Regions from separate parts of the Mesorhizobium sp. P2_D6 genome, predicted to be linked through region 1. Evidence: predicted binding sites of a transcription regulator. Region 1 holds the regulator's gene; each other region holds the start of a gene.
The links. Region 1 encodes LexA, which represses DNA repair genes until DNA is damaged. Its sites were predicted from a motif close to TGTTCNNNNTGTGTTCNG; they were not measured.
Positions count from the first base shown of each region.

Region 2: a site for LexA is predicted at 3,113-3,130, ahead of AC1D1L_RS08355 (carbohydrate kinase family protein). Genes of this name have one in related genera too.
Region 3: a site for LexA is predicted at 4,036-4,053, ahead of AC1D1L_RS29510 (ImuA family protein). Genes of this name have one in related genera too.

Region 1 is NZ_JBFUEG010000003.1:127,233-133,208, reverse strand. It holds gene AC1D1L_RS06990 (ComEC/Rec2 family competence protein) at 1-1,760, shown strand, start outside; gene lexA (transcriptional repressor LexA) at 1,767-2,519, opposite strand; gene AC1D1L_RS06980 (molybdopterin molybdotransferase MoeA) at 2,637-3,842, opposite strand; gene moaC (cyclic pyranopterin monophosphate synthase MoaC) at 3,843-4,325, opposite strand; gene trpC (indole-3-glycerol phosphate synthase TrpC) at 4,328-5,140, opposite strand; gene trpD (anthranilate phosphoribosyltransferase) at 5,145-5,976, opposite strand, start outside.
Region 2 is NZ_JBFUEG010000003.1:400,320-406,295, forward strand. It holds gene alaS (alanine--tRNA ligase) at 1-1,613, opposite strand, end outside; gene recA (recombinase RecA) at 1,888-2,988, opposite strand; gene AC1D1L_RS08355 (carbohydrate kinase family protein) at 3,370-4,314, shown strand; gene AC1D1L_RS08360 (pseudouridine-5'-phosphate glycosidase) at 4,385-5,302, shown strand; gene AC1D1L_RS08365 (TfoX/Sxy family protein) at 5,502-5,825, opposite strand; gene AC1D1L_RS08370 (GFA family protein) at 5,917-5,976, shown strand, end outside.
Region 3 is NZ_JBFUEG010000022.1:5,763-11,738, reverse strand. It holds gene AC1D1L_RS29520 (error-prone DNA polymerase) at 1-1,568, opposite strand, end outside; gene AC1D1L_RS29515 (DUF6504 family protein) at 1,565-3,037, opposite strand; gene AC1D1L_RS29510 (ImuA family protein) at 2,979-4,013, opposite strand; gene AC1D1L_RS29505 (metallopeptidase family protein) at 4,192-4,614, shown strand; gene AC1D1L_RS29500 (DUF1737 domain-containing protein) at 4,779-4,985, opposite strand; gene AC1D1L_RS29495 (HpcH/HpaI aldolase/citrate lyase family protein) at 5,050-5,925, opposite strand.

The DNA of each region.
Region 1 (5,976 bases):
TGACCGCCGGCTCCCTCATCGCCGGCTATGCCAGGCTGTTGCCGCCGACGGGTCCGGTGCGACCGGAGAGCTACGATTTCTCCTTCGACAGCTATTTCGCCGGTATCGGCGGCAGCGGCTTCTTTCTCGGCAATCCGAAAACCATTGCTTCGCAGGGCCCGCCGCCGCTGACCGCACGGCTCTCTTCGGCAATCGAGAATGCGCGCGAAAACATTGCCGACCATATCAGGGGCAAAATCGGCGGCGCCGAAGGCGAGATTGCCGCGGCGCTCATAGTCGGCGTGCGCGCCGGCATTCCGGACGAGGTCAACGAGGCTATGCGGCGCACTGGCATCTACCACATCATCTCCATTTCCGGCCTGCACATGGCGCTGGTCGCCGGCACCATCATGGCATTGTTGCGCGGCGCCTTCGCGCTGTTTCCCGATTTCTCCTCGCGCCGGCCTGTCAAGAAATATGCCGCCGCAGCGGCACTTGTTTCCATCGCCGCCTATCTCGTCATTTCAGGCATCGTGGTTGCCGCCGAGCGCAGCTTCATCATGCTGGCGGTCATGCTTGTCGCGGTGCTGTTTGATCGCGCAGCGCTGACCATGCGCAATCTGGCGATCTCGGCCATCGCCGTCATCCTTGTGTCGCCGCATGAGGTTGTCGGCCCGAGTTTCCAGATGTCGTTTGCGGCCACCGCCGCCCTTGTCGGCGCCTATGCCGGCTGGGCCGACTACCGTGCCGACAAGGTGAGAACGCCGCCCGCAAGGCGCTCGTTCGTCGGCTTTCTGTCGCGAAGATTCCTGCTGGCCATGGGCGGCCTCGCCATGACCTCGATCATTGCCGGAAGTGCCACCGCGCTATTCGCCATCTGGCATTTCCAGCGCGTGTCGCCACTCAGCCTGCTCGCAAATCTGGCCGTGATGCCGATTGTGTCGTTGATCGTCATGCCCTTCGCCGTGCTCAGCGCGCTGGCGATGCCGTTCGGCGCCGATGGACCGTTCCTTTATGTGATGGGCAAGGGCCTGGCGGCGATGATCGCCATCTCCGCCTGGATTTCCGAACGTTCGCCGGTCGATGCCGTCGGCCTGATCTCTATCCGCTCGGTGCTGCTGGTGGCGGTCGCCCTCGTCATCGCCACCATGGCCACCACGTGGCTGAGGCTGGCGGCCGTGCCTTTCGCGCTGGCCGGCCTGTTGACTGTGCCACAGGTGCGCACGCCCGATCTGCTTATCTCGGAAGATGCGCATCTGGTGGCATTGCCGATCGGCGGCGGCGAACTCGCGCTCAACCGGGAACGCTGGAACGAATTCACCACCGATAATTGGAAACGGGCATTGAGAGCCGAAACCATTATCCCGCCTGAGATTTTCGAGGCAACGGACACGCGGTTCGATCTAGACCCGCTCGACCTGCCGCCAGGCTCGCCCTTCTATTGCACAGGCAATCTCTGCATTGCCCGGCATCCGGCCGGAGCCATCATCGCGCTGGCAAAAGACCGCAACACAGCGCGGCCAGCCTGCGCTTTCGCGAGCCTGATCGTCATCGACGACGCCACCGCCTACAATCCGTGCCGCGACCCGCTGGTGCTGGTCGTGACCAAGAAGCAACTTGCCCGCGATGGCAGTGCCGCCGTCTTCTTCGACCCACAATCGGCCGCGACAGCGCCAATGATCCGTTTCGCCGTCGACAAGCCCTATCGTCCCTGGCACGAGCAACGCCGCTTCTCACGCGAAGCACGCGGTCTGCCGCCTTACAAGCGGCTCGAAAAGTAAGCCGGCTCAGTAGCGCCGGATCAGGCCGACCAGCTTGCCCTGCACCTTGACCCTGTCCGGCCCGAAGATGCGGGTTTCGTAGGCCGGGTTGGCGGCTTCCAGCGCGATCGAGGCGCCCTTGCGGCGGAAGCGCTTCAACGTCGCTTCCTCTTCATCGACCAGCGCCACCACGATCTCGCCGGGGCTCGCCGTATCGGCATTGCGGATGATCACCGTATCGCCGTCGAAAATGCCGGCCTCGATCATCGAGTCACCCTTGACCTCGAGCGCATAGTGTTCGCCGCCCATGATCATGTCCGGCGGCACCGAGATCGAATGCGTCTGGTGCTGGATTGCGTCGATCGGCACACCGGCGGCGATGCGGCCCATCACCGGGATCGACACCGCGGAAACGGCGTCGTCATTGCCGGCCGACATCGAACGAGACGAGGAGGCCGGCTTGATCTGGCGGCCGAGACCGCCTTGGCCCTGACCGCCTTGGCCGAGACTGCCCTGGATGATGCTTGGCGAAAACTTCTTCGCCGCATTGAGGCCGGGTGCGATCGAGTCGGGCAGCCGCAGCACCTCGAGCGCGCGCGCCCGGTTCGGCAACCGGCGAATGAAGCCACGCTCCTCAAGCGCCGTGATCAGGCGGTGAATGCCGGACTTGGACGCGAGGTCGAGCGCCTCCTTCATCTCGTCGAAAGACGGCGGGATTCCGCTCTCCTTCAGGCGTTCATGGATGAACATCAGAAGTTCATGTTGTTTACGCGTCAGCATCGCGGCCCCCACGGGTTCTGAAACCAGAATCGGAAAAAACAAACCCAGAACAAACACTATCTGTTCCAGTTGTGTTCCGCAACCTTTTAAAGTTTAATGAATGTGTTGACGTTTTGTTCAGCGTAACATCAGGACGCTGCAGGCGGCACCCGCGGCGGCGGCCGGAGCGAAGGGCTCGCGCACGATCAAGCCGTTGGCGTCGGCCAGCATTCTCAGCATCGAGGAATCCTGGATGCCGAACGGCGTCGCCACCCGTGCGCCGGTTTCTTCGCTCACCACGGCGCGCACATAGTCTTGCCTCAGATCATTGGCCGCCATCGCGGCGCCAAGCTGCGCCGGGCGGATGTCCTGCCGGTACGTGCGGCCGCCGAGCTGCGCCAAAAGCGGCTTCAAGAACAGCTGCGAACAGACCAGGCTCGCCACGGGATTGCCGGGCAGGCCGATGCACCTGATGTCGCCGAGACGCCCGAACATCAGCGGCTTGCCCGGGCGCATGGCGAGCTTCCAGAAATCGAGCTTCATGCCTTCGCCGGTCAGCACGTCGTGCACGAGGTCGTGGTCGCCAACCGAGGCGCCGCCGAGCGTGACGATGACGTCGGCCTTTGCCGCGACCGCCTTGCGCACCAGCGCCGCTATGTCGGCCTTGCGATCTGCCGCGATGCCGAGATCAAGCGCTTCGGCGCCGACAGACTGCGCGGCGGCCGCGACGCCGTAAGCGTTGGAGGAGATGATCTGATCCGGACCGGGGTCACGCCCCGGCGGCAGCAACTCGTCGCCGGTGGCGATGATGGCGACCAGCGGCCGGCGCACGACGTTGAGCAGTGGATGATTGGCCGACGCCGCAAGCGACAATGCGGCCGGATCGAGCACGCGACCTTGTTGCAGGAGCAGGTCGCCTTGCGAGAAATCCAATCCACGACGGCGGATATTACAGTCTTTTGCGGTCGGCTCGGTGACCTCGATATGGCCATTGCCAAGGTCGCGGACATTCTCCTGGATGACGATCGTGTCGGCACCTTCGGGCAGCGGCGCGCCGGTAAAAATGCGGACAGCCTCCGCCCTGCCGACTGAGCCGGCAAAGCCGCGGCCGGCCGGCGCCATGCCGATCACCGAAAGCCGCGTCGGGGCGGATGCCACATCCTGCGCCCGCGCGGCATAGCCGTCCATGGCTGAGGCGTTGAAGGGCGGCTGGGTGCGTAGCGCCACGACAGGCTCCGCCAGCACCCGGCCGGCCGCATCGGCCAGCGCGATGCTTTCACCCGGTAGCGCCGCAGCGCCGTCGAGGAGGCGTTGAAGCGCCTCGGCGACCGGAACCAGCGCCATTTACGAACCCGCCTTGTAGTCGCCGGACTTGCCGCCGGTCTTTTCCACCAGCCTTATGCCGGAAATCACCATGGCGCGGTCGGCCGCCTTGGCCATGTCGTATATGGTCAGGCAGGCCACGGATGCCGCGGTCAGCGCCTCCATCTCGACCCCGGTCTTGCCGGTGACGCGGGCGAGCGCGGTGACCCTGAGGCCGGGCAAAGCGGGGTCCGGCTCGATGTCGACCGACACCTTGGTCAACAGCAGCGGATGGCAGAGCGGGATCAGCTCATGCGTCTTCTTGGCCGCCATGATGCCGGCGATGCGCGCTGTGCCCAGCACATCGCCCTTCTTGGCGTCGCCATCGAGGATCATCTTCAGGGTTTCAGGCCGCATCGAGACAAAGCCCTCCGCGATTGCCGTGCGCGTCGTCTCCTCCTTGTCGCCGACATCGACCATGTTGGCCTCGCCCTTGGCGCCGAGATGGGTGAGGGCGGCTGTCATCGTCAGATGGCCTCTGCCGTCGCCTTGCCTGTCAAAAGCAGGCGCGTTGCCGCCGCGACATCCTCTTGCCGCATCAGGCTTTCGCCGACGAGGAAGGTTTCGATGCCGGTCTTTTGCATCCTGAGGCAGTCGTCGTGGCTGAAAATGCCGCTCTCGCTGACCAACAAGCGGCCTCCCGGCACCATCGACGCCAGACGCTCCGAAGTTTCGAGACTGGTCTCGAATGTCCTGAGGTTGCGGTTGTTGATGCCGATCAGCTGCGATGACAGTTTTACCGCGCGCTGCGTCTCGGCCTCGTCATGCACCTCGATCAGCGCATCCATGCCGAGTTCGAATGCGGTCGCTTCCAGTTCGCTTGCCAGCGCATCATCGACGCTGGCCATGATGATCAAGATGGCGTCGGCGCCCCAGGCGCGTGCCTCGTAGACCTGGTAGGGATCGAACAGGAAATCCTTGCGCAGCGCCGGCAGCGACACCGCCTTGCGCGCGTTGGTGAGAAATTCCGGCGCGCCCTGGAAGGACGGCGCATCGGTCAGCACCGAAAGACAGGCAGCGCCGCCTTTCTGATAGGCTTGCGCCAGCGCCGGCGGGTCGAAATCGGCGCGGATCAACCCTTTGGAAGGGCTCGCCTTCTTGATTTCGGCGATCAGGGCAAAGTTGCCCGACCTACGCTTCGCCTCGAGCGCCCTGAGAAAGCCGCGCGGCGCGTCCGCGTCCTTGGCCCGCGCCTTGATCTCGGCCAGCGGGATCCGCGCTTTCGCAGCCGCGATCTCGTCACGCTTGTAGGCCTCGATCTTGCGCAGAATGTCAGCCACGGCTCTATCCGTTCGAAATCTCGACCAGCCTGTCGAGCACGCCGAGCGCCCGGCCGCTGTCGATGGCTTGTGCCGCCGCCGCCATGCCGTCGGCCAGCGTTGTCGCCTTGCCCGCCACCACCATGCCGGCGCCGGCATTCATCAGCACCGTGTCGCGATAGGCGCCGGCAGCGCCGCCCAGCATGTCGCGCAACGCCTTGGCGTTGTAGGCGGCGTCGCCGCCGCGCAACTCGTCCTTGGTGTGGCGCTGCAAACCGACCGCTTCGGGGGAGAGCGTAAAATGGCGGATCTCGCCGCCGGCCAGTTCCGCAACTTGCGTCTCGCCAGTGGTGGTGATCTCGTCATAGCCGTCGCCATGGACGACCCAGGCGTGGTCTGTGCCCAGCGCTTTCAACGTCTCGGCCACCGGCACGATCCATTCCGGCAGGAAAACGCCGACCATCTGGCGGCTGACGCTGGCCGGATTGGACAGCGGGCCAAGCAGGTTGAAGATGGTGCGGGTGCCGAGCTCGACGCGGGTCGGGCCGACATGCTTCATCGCCGGATGATGCGCCGGCGCGAACATGAAGCCGACGCCGGCCTCATGGATGCAGCGGCCGATCGTCTCCGGCGGGATATCGATCTTGACGCCGAGCGCAACCAGCACGTCGGCGGCGCCCGTCAGCGACGACAGGCCGCGATTGCCATGCTTTGCCACCGGCACGCCGCAACCGGCGATGACGAAGGCCGAAGCCGTCGAGATGTTGACCGAATGGGAGTTGTCGCCGCCGGTGCCGACGATGTCGATGGCGCCTTCAGGCGCTTCGACGCGCAGCATCTTGGCGCGCATGGTGGCA
Region 2 (5,976 bases), 270 kb from region 1:
GCCACCTTGCCCAGATGCACGAACAGACCGTCGGCCTTCTTCTGCGTGTCGGAAACCTCGATCGAGAAACCTTCGCCGGAGATGACGCCGGTGTCGCCCATCTGGCCACCGGATTCGCCATAGAACGGCGTCTGGTTGACGACCACCGCCACGGCGTCGCCCTTGCCGGCGCTGTCGACGGTCTTGCCGTCCTTGACCAGCGCCTGGATGAGGCCTTCCGCAGCTTCAGTCTCGTAGCCGAGGAATTCGGTGGCTCCGGTCTGTTCGCGCACCGAAAACCACACGGTTTCGGTGGCGGCCTCGCCGGAGCCGGTCCAATGCTTGCGCGCCTCGGCCTTCTGCAGCTCCATCGCGTGGGTGAAGCCGGCAAGGTCGACCGAGATGCTGCGCTGTCGCAGCGCGTCCTGCGTTAAATCGAGCGGGAAGCCATAGGTGTCGTAGAGCTTGAAGGCGGTCTCGCCATCCAGCATGTCGCCGGCATGAAGCGTTTCGGTCGCTTCCGAGAGCAGGCCGAGGCCGCGCACCAGCGTCTTGCGGAACCTGGTTTCCTCGAGCTTCAGCGTCTCGGTGATCAGCTGTTCGCCGCGCAGCAGTTCGGGATAGGCTTGGCCCATCTCGCGCACCAGCGCCGGCACCAGCTTCCACATCAACGGCTCTTTGGCACCGAGCAGCTGCGCATGGCGCATGGCACGGCGCATGATGCGGCGCAGCACGTAGCCACGGCCCTCGTTGGACGGCAGCACGCCATCGGCGACCAGGAAGGAGGACGAGCGCAGATGGTCGGCAATGACGCGGAAGGACGCGACCGTCTCCTTGTCAGGCCCCTGCCCGAGCGCCGACGACGCCGCATCGATCAGGTGGCGGAACAGATCGGTTTCAAAGACGCTTTCCACCCCTTGCAGGATCGACGCCATACGTTCCAGGCCCATGCCGGTGTCGATCGACGGCCGCGGCAGGTCGATGCGCTCTTCCTTGGTGACTTGCTCATACTGCATGAACACCAGGTTCCAGAATTCGAGGAAGCGGTCGCCATCCTCTTCCGGGCTGCCGGGAGGGCCGCCCCAAATGTGTTCGCCTCGGTCGATGAAGATCTCCGAGCACGGACCGCACGGTCCGGTGTCGCCCATCGCCCAGAAATTGTCCGAGGTCGGGATTCGAATGATGCGGTCGTCGGAAAAACCGGCGATCTTTTTCCAGAAGCCAGCCGCCTCGTCATCGGTGTGATAGACGGTGACCAGCAGCTTGCTCTTGTTCAGCCCGAACTCCTTGGTGATCAGGTTCCAGGCAAGCTCGATGGCGCGCTCCTTGAAATAGTCGCCGAAGGAGAAGTTGCCGAGCATCTCGAAGAAGGTCAGGTGGCGCGCGGTGTAGCCGACATTGTCGAGGTCGTTGTGCTTGCCGCCGGCGCGCACGCTTTTCTGCGCCGTGGTGGCGCGCGAATAGGGCCGCTTCTCCAGGCCGGTGAAGACGTTCTTGAACTGCACCATGCCGGCATTGGTGAACATCAATGTCGGGTCGTTGCGCGGCACAAGCGGGCTCGAGGCCACGACCTCGTGGCCCTCCTTGCGGAAATAGTCGAGGAATGTCGACCGGATCTCGTTCACGCCACTCATGACTGCTGCCTTTTCGCGAAAACCGCCGGCACGGCCGGCGGAAACTGGTCTCTGCTTCTTAGAAGATCGACTTGGCCTTTTAGCGGGCAGGCTTCACCCTGTCCAGAAACACGGAATTGGGCCAATCCAGCAGCTGCAAGGCTGCCTTCACACTTGCCCAAAAACGAAAACCGCCGGCGCGAAGGCCGGCGGTTTGGAACGCGATTACTAAAGAACTCTGTTACTTAAGCATTCGATAATAGACCGGATTTATGGCCGAACTCTGGCAACTGCCTTACATGGCGCCGGATTCTTCCTCGAAGCCGTCGTCCTCGCCGCGCTCAGGGCCGCCATTTTCGAGGAATTTCTCGGCAATCAGCCCTGCATTCTGCCTGAGCGCCAGTTCGATCTCGCGCGCCGTGTCGGGATTGTCGCGCAGGAACAGCTTGGCGTTCTCGCGGCCCTGGCCGAGGCGCTGTGAATTGTAGGAGAACCAGGCGCCTGACTTCTCGACCACGCCGGCCTTGACGCCGAGGTCGACCAGTTCGCCTGTCTTGGAGACGCCTTCGCCATACATGATGTCGAACTCGACCACCTTGAAGGGCGGCGCCAGCTTGTTCTTGACCACCTTGACGCGGGTCTGGTTGCCGACGACCTCGTCGCGGTCCTTGACCGAGCCGATGCGGCGGATGTCGAGGCGCACCGAAGCGTAGAATTTCAACGCGTTGCCACCGGTGGTGGTTTCGGGCGAGCCGAACATGACGCCGATCTTCATGCGGATCTGGTTGATGAAGATGACCATGGTGTTGGAGCGCGAGATCGAGGCGGTCAGCTTACGCAGCGCCTGGCTCATCAGACGCGCCTGCAGGCCGGGGAGCGAATCGCCCATTTCGCCCTCGATTTCAGCGCGCGGCGTCAGTGCTGCCACCGAATCGACAACCAGCACGTCGATGGCGCCGGAGCGGACCAGCGTGTCGCAGATTTCCAGCGCCTGCTCACCGGTGTCGGGCTGCGAGATCAGGAGGTTCTCCAGGTCGACGCCGAGCTTGCGTGCATAGACCGGGTCAAGCGCGTGCTCGGCATCGACAAAGGCGCAGATGCCGCCCTTCTTCTGGGCTTCGGCAACCGTGTGCAGCGCCAGCGTCGTCTTGCCCGAGCTTTCCGGCCCATAGATCTCGACGATGCGGCCGCGCGGCAGGCCGCCGACGCCGAGCGCGATGTCGAGGCCAAGCGATCCGGTCGGCACGGTTTCGATCTCGACGACCTGCTCATTGGCCCCCAGCCGCATGATCGAGCCCTTGCCGAAGGCGCGCTCGATTTGCGACAGCGCCGCGTCCAGAGCCTTTGATTTGTCCACCGCTTTGTCCTCTACAAGCCGCAAAGAATTCTGAGCCATGATACATCACCCCTTGGTCGTCAATGAAGGCCGGACAATCCGTAATCCCTGCCCAGTTTGTACCTTTTTTGTTCTCGTTTGGCAAGAGGGGTCAAATATCTGAAAAACAATCTTTATCCTGATTTGTTCTTTTTTTGTCTCGTGGTTTGGTTTTCGGACGCTTTCCGCATTGGGCCAGACGGTCCGGCGGTTTGGCTCCGCCCGAATCGCTGGCTTGCCTGCGAAGCTCCGCCGCACAGCCTAGAGCAGTTCGCTGTTTCATGGAAACAGCGAACTGCTCTATCTCCTTTTGACGCAATTCCGGACGGAAAACCGTTTCACACTTTTCCTGGAATTGCTGGACGCTTGTGCGGCAGGAATAACAAAGGTCATATCGCCGGCATGGTGAAATCTGCAAAAATCCTGGCGGTGGGCGGCGCCCATATCGACCGGCGCGGCCAGGTGTCGGGCGATTACGTGCCTGCGGCGTCCAACCCCGGCACGATGCGCGAGGATGTCGGCGGCGGCGTCTTCAACGCGCTGCGCAGCCTCGTGCGGCGCGGCGTCTCGGCCTCGCTGATGTCGATGCGCGGCGGCGATGCGGCGGGCGAGACGGTGTCGCGTGCCATCGCTGAAGCCGGCATCGCCGATCTGTCGGCGGTGTTCCTCGACCGCACCACGCCAAGCTATACGGCGCTGATCGACCGTGACGGCGAGCTGATCACCGGCTTTGCCGACATGGCGCTCTATGATCTGGCGTTCCCCAAGCAGATCCGCCGCTCCAAGGTGCGCGAGGTGGTCGCCGAGGCCGACGCGGTGCTGTGCGACGCCAATCTGCCGTCATCGGCGCTGGAGCGGCTGGTGGGCCTAGCCGCCGGCAAGCCGGTCTATGCCATCGCCATTTCGCCGGCCAAGGTGGTGCGGCTGATCCCGGTGCTGAAGGAGCTCGCGCAGGTCTTCATGAACCGGCGCGAGGCCATGGTGCTGGCCGGTGTCGGCGCGAATGCCACCGAGCGAGAGACCGTCGACGGTTTGCGCTGCAGCGGCCTCAGGAGTGGCGTGGTGACGGCGGGCGATGGCCCGGTGCTGGGTTTCGACGAAGCCGGCGCCTTTTCGATCCTGCCGCCGGCCCCCAGAAAGGTCGCCGACGTCACCGGCGCCGGCGACGCGCTGGCCGGTGCTACCATCGCTGCCCTGCTGCGCGGCCTGGCCCTGCGCCAGGCCCTGCGCGAAGGCGTGGCCGCGGCAACGCTCGCCATCGAAAGCGCTGACGCCGTTCCGGCCTTCACCGCCGCCACCTTCAACGAGGCGCTGGCCCTTGTGCCCGACGCACAGGAAATGGCATGAGGGCGGCGAATTGCCATTGCCGGAGCGCGCCGTCTACGGGGACGCGCAGCACTTCGGACCGGAGACCGTCATGACCCCGCAAAGCGCCCGCCCCTTCATCGACATCCACCCGCCGGTGGCCGAGGCGCTCGCCGCCGGGCGCCCCGTGGTGGCGCTGGAAAGCACCATCATCACCCATGGCATGCCCTACCCCGACAATGGCGCCATGGCGGCCAATGTCGAAAAGATCATTTTGGACAATGGTGCGGTGCCGGCGACGATCGCCGTGGTCGCCGGCCGCATCAAGATCGGGCTGTCGGACGGCGAGCGCGAATCGCTGGCCATGACCGGCGACGCCATGAAGCTCTCGCGCGCCGATCTCGGCTTTGCGGTTGCTGAGGGACGCACCGGCGGCACCACCGTCGCCGCCACCATGATCGCGGCCAATATGGTCGGCATCAAAGTGTTCGCCACCGGTGGCATTGGCGGCGTCCACAAGGGCGCGGAAAAGAGCTTCGACATCTCGGCCGACCTCGACGAACTGGCGCGCACGCCGGTCATCGTCGTCTCGGCCGGCGCCAAGGCCATCCTCGACATCGAAAAGACCCTGGAGGTGCTGGAGACGCGCGGCGTGCCGGTGATCGGCCATGGCTGCGAAACCATGCCCGCCTTCTGGTCGCGCCAGTCGCGCTTCCGCGCGCCGCTGACCCTGCACAGGCCGGAAGAGATTGCGCATTTCTACAAGACCCGGGTTGCGCTGGGGCTCGGCGGCGGCATGCTGATCGCCAACCCGGTGCCGCAGGATGACGAGATCCCGGCCGACGAGATGGCCGGCTACATCGAGGCCGCGCAGAAAGCGGCGGAAGTGCAGAACGTGACGGGAAAGGCGGTGACGCCGTTCCTGTTGGGGAAAATCCTGGAACTGACCGACGGCCGGAGTTTGAAGACGAATATTGCGCTGGTCGAGAACAATGCGCGGCTAGCGGCGAGGATCGCCAGGGCATTGTAGGTTCACGCGGCCAAGGCCCCCCTCACCCGGATTGCCGAGACCGAATTGCAAAGAGCAATTCGGGGCAATCCGACCTCTCCCCGAGGGGAGAGGAGCGTGCCAGCGCTAACTTAAGCCTCTTCTCCCCAGCGGGGAGAAGGTGGCCGCGAAGCGGCCGGATGAGGGGGCGGCCTCGACGTGAGCCCTCGCAGCAGTCAAATCACTTCCCCGCCCTTCGCCCCGCCTCATAAGCCCGGCGCGCCCACACCCTCATCTCGTCGGGATCGTCAAAGGCGCTGTCGGGGATGCTCCAATACGGCATCGCAACCAGTTTGCCGTGGCGCGAGCCGGTGTAGGTCCATTGCTTGCAGCCGGCAGCTTCGAAGTCGGGCGCGCTTTGCTCGTCGGCCTTGAGCAGCAATTCGCCGCGCAGCACGATGGCAACGATGATGCCATCGAAATAGATGCCCTTGCCGCCGAACAGCCGTCGGATGCTGACTGGGCCGAGGCCTTCGAACAGTTCGGCGATGCGTTCATTGTCCATGCCGCGATCATGTCACCGGGATTTGGCCTTGTCATCGCCGCAACCAAAACCATGCTGACAGGTTGAGAACGAGATTCGTCGGAGTTTTGCCATGCCGCTTCTGCTCAAAGGATCCTGCCGCTGCGATGCCGTCCACTTCGAGGTGGAAAGC
Region 3 (5,976 bases), on a different contig from region 1:
TCCTTGTCCCATTCGACCATCTTGCGCGCCTCCATCGCCGTCTTGACGATGGGGACGATCTCGTCGAGCCGGTCCCTGGTGATGACGAAGCCGCCGACATGCTGCGACAAATGCCGGGGAAAGCCCATGATCTCGTTGGCGTGGGCGATCACGTGACGGGTCGAGGTCTCGTTGCGGTCGAGGCCGCCGGCATGGGCCTCCTTCTCGCCGAGCTCCGAGGTCGACCAACCCCAGATCGAACTGGACAGCGCGCTGCGGACATCGTCCGACAGGCCCATGGCCTTGGCCACCTCGCGCAATGCCGAGCGGCCGCGATAGCTGACGACGGCCGCCGCCAGCGCGGTGCGCTTGGCGCTGTATTTGGAGTAGATGTACTGGATCACCTCCTCCCGCCGCTCATGTTCGAAGTCGACGTCGATATCGGGCGGCTCGTTGCGCTCCTCGGAAATGAACCGCTCGAACAGCGTGTCGATGCGCTCGGGGCCGACCTCGGTGATGCCGATGCAGAAGCAGACGATCGAATTGGCGGCCGAGCCTCTGCCCTGGCACAGAATGCCCTCGTTGCGGGCGAACTGGACAATGTCGTAAACGGTGAGGAAATAGCGCGCATAGTTCAGGCGCTCGATCAGAGCGAGCTCTTCGCCGATGCGCTGCGAGACGGAAGCGGGGACGCCCGCCGGATAGCGCGTGGCGGCCCCCTCCCTGGCCAGACGCTCGAGCTCGGCCTGCGGCCCGAGGCCCGATTGCGTCGGCTCGTCGGGATAATTGTACTGGAGATCGCCAAGCGAGAAGGTCAGCTCGCCGGCAAAGCGCAGCGTCTCGGCCAGCGCCTGCGGATGGCGGCGAAAGAGGCGGGCCATTTCCAGCGGCGGCTTTAGATGGCGCTCGGCATTGGCCGTCAGTTCCAGCCCGACCTCGGCGACCGGCACATTGAGGCGGATGGCGGTAAGCACATCCTGCAGCGAGCGCCGCTCGGCTGTGTGATAGAGCACATCGTTGGTCGCCATCAGCGGCACGCCGGCGATATCGGCCATGGCGGCCGCCTGCTCGATGCGGAAGCGGTCATTGCCGCGATAGTCCGGCGCCACGCCTAGCCGCAGGTTGGCGCCAAAACGATCCTTCAGCTGACGGATCAATGCCAGGGGATCGTCGGTATTCGCCGAGAGATCCGGCAGCACCGCCAGCGACAGAAGATCGCCCCATTCGAGCAGGTCGCTGTGCTGGAGAAGAGTTGCACCTTTCTCGTTTTCGTCGCGCAGATTGGCCTGCGTCAGCATGCGGCAGAGATGGCCCCAGCCCTTGCGGTTCTGCGGATAGGCGAGAATGTCCGGCGTGCCGTCGCCGAACACCAGCCGGCAACCGGGGTGGTAGGCGAGCTTCTCAACCTTGGCCTGCTGCCAGGCGCGCACGACGCCGGCGACGGTGTTGCGATCTGCTAGCCCGATCGAGGAGAAGCCGAGGAATTTCGCCGCCACCACCAGTTCCTCCGGCTTGGAGGCGCCGCGCAGGAAGGAGAAATTCGACTGGATGCCGAATTCGGCATAGGGGATGATGGTCAGCGCGTTCATGCGAAGACCCCGTGCATGAACCAGCGCGGCGAAGGCTGGCCGGCGCCGTAGAGCCCCTGGCGGTAGAGCCAGTAGCGGCGGCCGTCGCTGTCCTCGATGCGGAAATAGTCGCGCGTCGGCGCGTCCTCCTCGCCCTTCTGCCACCATTCCGGCGCGATGCGTTCGGGCCCTTCGGCGCGGGCGACCCGGTAGAGCGCGCGGCGCCAGCGGAAATTCATCGGCGGTCCCTCCGGCATTTCGGTCGCCGGCACCTCGATCGGCTCGGGCGAACGGAACAGCCGGATCGGCCGCTCCGGCGGGAAGATGGTTGTCGGCGGCGCGTCTTTCCGGTCCGATCTTTTCGGCGGCGTGGTCCGTTGCGGCGCCTCCGAGAAGGGGATGGTGGCGACGGCGCGCTCCGGCAGATGGCTCTCGACGGCGACCGCTTTGAGCACAGCATTGTCGCCGAGTCGGGCGCGGATGCGGTCGGCAAACAGCGCGATGTCGGCGCCGTCATCTTGCGCCTCTCCGGTCAAATCGGCCTGCTGCATGTCGAAGGCTGCGGCTGCCAACACGGAAAGCCGCACCAGGTCGAAGCCGTAGCCGGCATCGATGTCCTGTTCGAGTGCTGTCAGCCGCTCGTGGAACAGGCGCTGGATCAGCTTTGGTTCGCGCAAAGGCCGTGAGGTGCCGACGGCGATGCGGCTGACGGCGCCGTCGACGCGAAACAAAAGCAGCGCCAGCATCCGGGCGCCTTCGCCGCGGCGCTCGAGGTCGGCCTTCAGGGTCACCGCCAGCATTTCCACCAGCCGCTCGATCTCGGCGGTCAACACGACCGGCTCGGCGAGGTGGCGCTCGACCGAAAGCGGCGCTACGGGCAGGCGCGGCGACACCGCCTCGTCGAGACGGCCGAGCGCCTGGTCTAGCCGCAACAGCAAGGTAGAGCCGAAGCGACGGGCAAGCGGTGCGCGCGGTGCGGCCATGACTGCGCCCGCGGTGCGCAGGCCCACACTTTCCAGGCTGGCGCGGATATCGGCTTCGATGCGTAGCGCGGCCAGCGGCAAAGGGGCAAGCAGCGCTTCCTCCTCGCCTGAGGGAACGATGCGGTCGCCACAGAAGCGCGCCGCCGCCCAGGCCGCGCCCGGCGTCGCGGCAAGGCCGGCGCGGACATCGAAACCCTGCTGGAAAAAGCGTGCAAGAATGTCATCCAGCATGGCGCGTTCGCCGCCGAACAGATGCGTGCAGCCGGTGACGTCGAGATAAAGCCCGTCGGCGCCATCGAGCGCCACCAGCGGCGTATAACGGTCGCACCAGTCGGCGAGGCCTTCGAGCAGCCGGCGGTCGGCTTCCGGATCGGCCTCGACAATGTCGATCGAGGGATGCATGGCGCGCGCGTCGGCGATACCCATGCCACGCTTCAGGTGCAGCGCCTCAGCCCGCTCGTCGAGGGCCGATATGCGCTGGGCGCTGCGGTCGCGATGGCTGATCACCAGAGGCAAATGATCCGACGGCCGGGAACGCCACGACCGTCCCAGGCGCTGGCGCAGGATCCGCTCTGCCCCGAGATGCGGAAACCACAGCGACAGAATTCTCTGGCCGTTCTTCCCGTCTTTCTTCGAAACTGTGTTCATCGGGGTTCCACTCCAGTGTGAATTGTCCCGGCAGAGCGCTACGGCTCTTGCCGATGCTGACGGTGAAGGCGGGGCGGCCGATCGAGCCGGCGAGCGGCCCGGCGATGGTCCGGCGGCTTGCAGCCGCTGCGGTCGACACGATAAGGCGTACGGGTGCCGCCGTTGGCTCGGCCTCGCCGGCCTGGCGCAGCAGAAACACCGGCCGGCCGGCGCTTTGCGCGCGGGCGTGCAGCCGGCGCGTTGCGGTGAGGTCGAGCCGCTGCGGGCTGCCGCGGATTTCGAGGATGATTGCGGCCAGCGCGGTCATCTTCGCGGCTTCCTCGGCCACCCACAGCGCATCGGTGAGTTTCGCCGCCTCGGAAAACAGCAATTGCTCCGGCGCGATGCCGAACATGCCCTGCAATCCCCTGGCATAGGGAAAGCCGGCCTCGCGAAAAATCTCCGACGTGCCGATCCACAGCACGGGCAATCTCTGCCCCCTGAGGATCAGGCTGACCAGCGACAGCACAAAGCCGGCGACCGCCCCGGCATTGCGGGTCTCGAGGCCATGGATCTCGGTGAGGGCGGCTTTCGGCAGGCCGCCGCTGAGTGTGGCATCGAGGCGTTCAAGGCCGGTGGGCAGGAAGGCATCCGGTGACGCTACGGCAAGGCCGCGCCGGATGATGGTGATGTCCGGTGCGATATCGGATTCTGGCCCGCCGGCATCGCCGTAAGCACGCGCGCGAGGCCGCTCGCCAGCCGGCGCGGCCAGGCGCTCGGGCAGCGTTCCCTCGATCTTCGCGATCTGGCGGCGCAGGGCAAAAACAGTCTCCCGCGCCACGGCTGATGTCGCCATGACGGTCAGTTTCTCTCACAATTGTTCCTGTTATGTTCCTATAGATTCCAGAGGGTGCCCCAAGAGTCAAGCGGAGTCAGAAGGAATTTATTCCTCTATAGCCATTGACGTCATGAAATTGCCGCTTCATTGCCGAGTCCGGTGCGAAAGCCTATATGCCGGGATCAAAGGACAACGCATGGCCCGCATCTACAAGACCCGCACCTGGCACGACGAACTCTCGCCCTCGATCGAGGAAATGGAGTTTCTGGCGCTGGAGGCGTACGCGCATCTGCCGGACGATTTTCGCAAGCTGACCGGCGAGATCGTCATCGTGATCGCCGAGTTCCCGACCGACGAGATCATGGACGATCTGTCGCTGGAGACGCCGTTCGACCTGCTTGGCCTGTTCGAGGGCCGCGGCATTGCCGAGCGTTGGAATCCGCAGACCGGCGAAGGCCCGAACCGCATCACCCTCTACCGCCGCGCCATCCTCGACTACTGGGCCGAGAACGAAGAGACGCTGGGCGACATCGTCACCCACGTGCTGATCCACGAGATCGGCCACCATTTCGGCCTGTCGGACGATGATATGGAGAAGATTGAAGAGGCGGCGGAGTAAGGCTGTGCCGATCTTCAGGTGAGGCCGGCCTGCAAATAGTAGCTTCCTGCGCTTCCGGTGCTCACGTACTTAAAGTACGCTCCGCTCCGGTTCTCGGAAGCCACCATTTTCGACTCGGCCTGACCTGGATCTCGACACATCCTGCGTCGGCGCTTTGGCAAAGCCTACCAATCGCTCAGCTTCGTATCCGGCCCGTATTCCTGGCCGTCGATATCCTTCACGACCGACTGGCCACAGCGCATCGATTTGGTTTTCTTGTCGTAGGCGTAGGTCGGCGAGCCGTAGAGGTGCCAGCCCTTGTTCAGCGCCGCGGTGACCTTGTGGCAAAAGGTTGAATCGTCGGGCGCGGATAAAAAGCGGTAGAGTCTCATGGTTCAAGTCCTGTCGTGAGTTTGTCTTGTCGGGCGGGATCTTTTTCGAAGCCGGCTTCGGCAATCATGCGCCGATGGCGGCGGCCTTCGCCAGCAGTTTTTCGGCCTGCGCCAGATGCAGCCGCTCGACCATCCTGCCGTTCAGCGCAATCACGCCCTTGCCGGCATTTTCCGGCAGGGCGAAGGCATCTTTCACCGCGCGCGCCTCGGCCAGGGCATCTGGCGCCGGTGCAAAGGCGCGGTTGGCGGCTTCGATCTGGGCCGGGTGGATCAGCGTCTTGCCGTCGAACCCCATGGCCGCAGCTTCCGTGCACTCGCGCGCAAAAGCATCGAGGTCGCGAAAATCGTTGGAGACGCCGTCCAGCATGTCGATTCCGCCGGCGCGGGCAGCCAGCACCATTTGCATCAGCCATGGTACGAGGTAGCGCCGGTCGGGCGTCGCCAGAATGCCGGTCTCCTTGACCAGATCGTTCGTTCCGGCAACGAAACAATTGAGGCGCGAGGCCGGGTCGCGGCCGAGTTCGGCTATGGCGCCGATGTTGAGCATGGCCTTGGGCGTCTCGATCATCGCCCATAGTTTGACGCTGTCGGGGGCAAAATTATCGTCGAGCACGTCGCCGACTTCGAGGATGTCGCGCGGCGTGGCGACCTTGGACAGCAAGATGCCGTCGGGCTCGAATTTCGCCGCGGCCAGCAAATCATGGTTGCCCCATTCGCTGGACAGCGCGTTGACGCGCACGATCATCTCGCAGCGCCGCTTCGACCGGCTGGCGAAAATAGCCGCCAGTTTTTCACGCGCCGCGACCTTGTCGGCGGGAGCAACGGCGTCTTCGAGGTCGATAATGACGGCATCGCAGGTAAGTGTCGCGATCTTGGCCAGCGCCTTGTCGTTGGAGGCGGGGACGTAGAGTACAGAGCGGCGCGGGCGGTAGGGTTCCATGCTCGATCTATGCCGGCAACAGGCGGGTGAGGCAAGGGTGCGGCTTGCCCG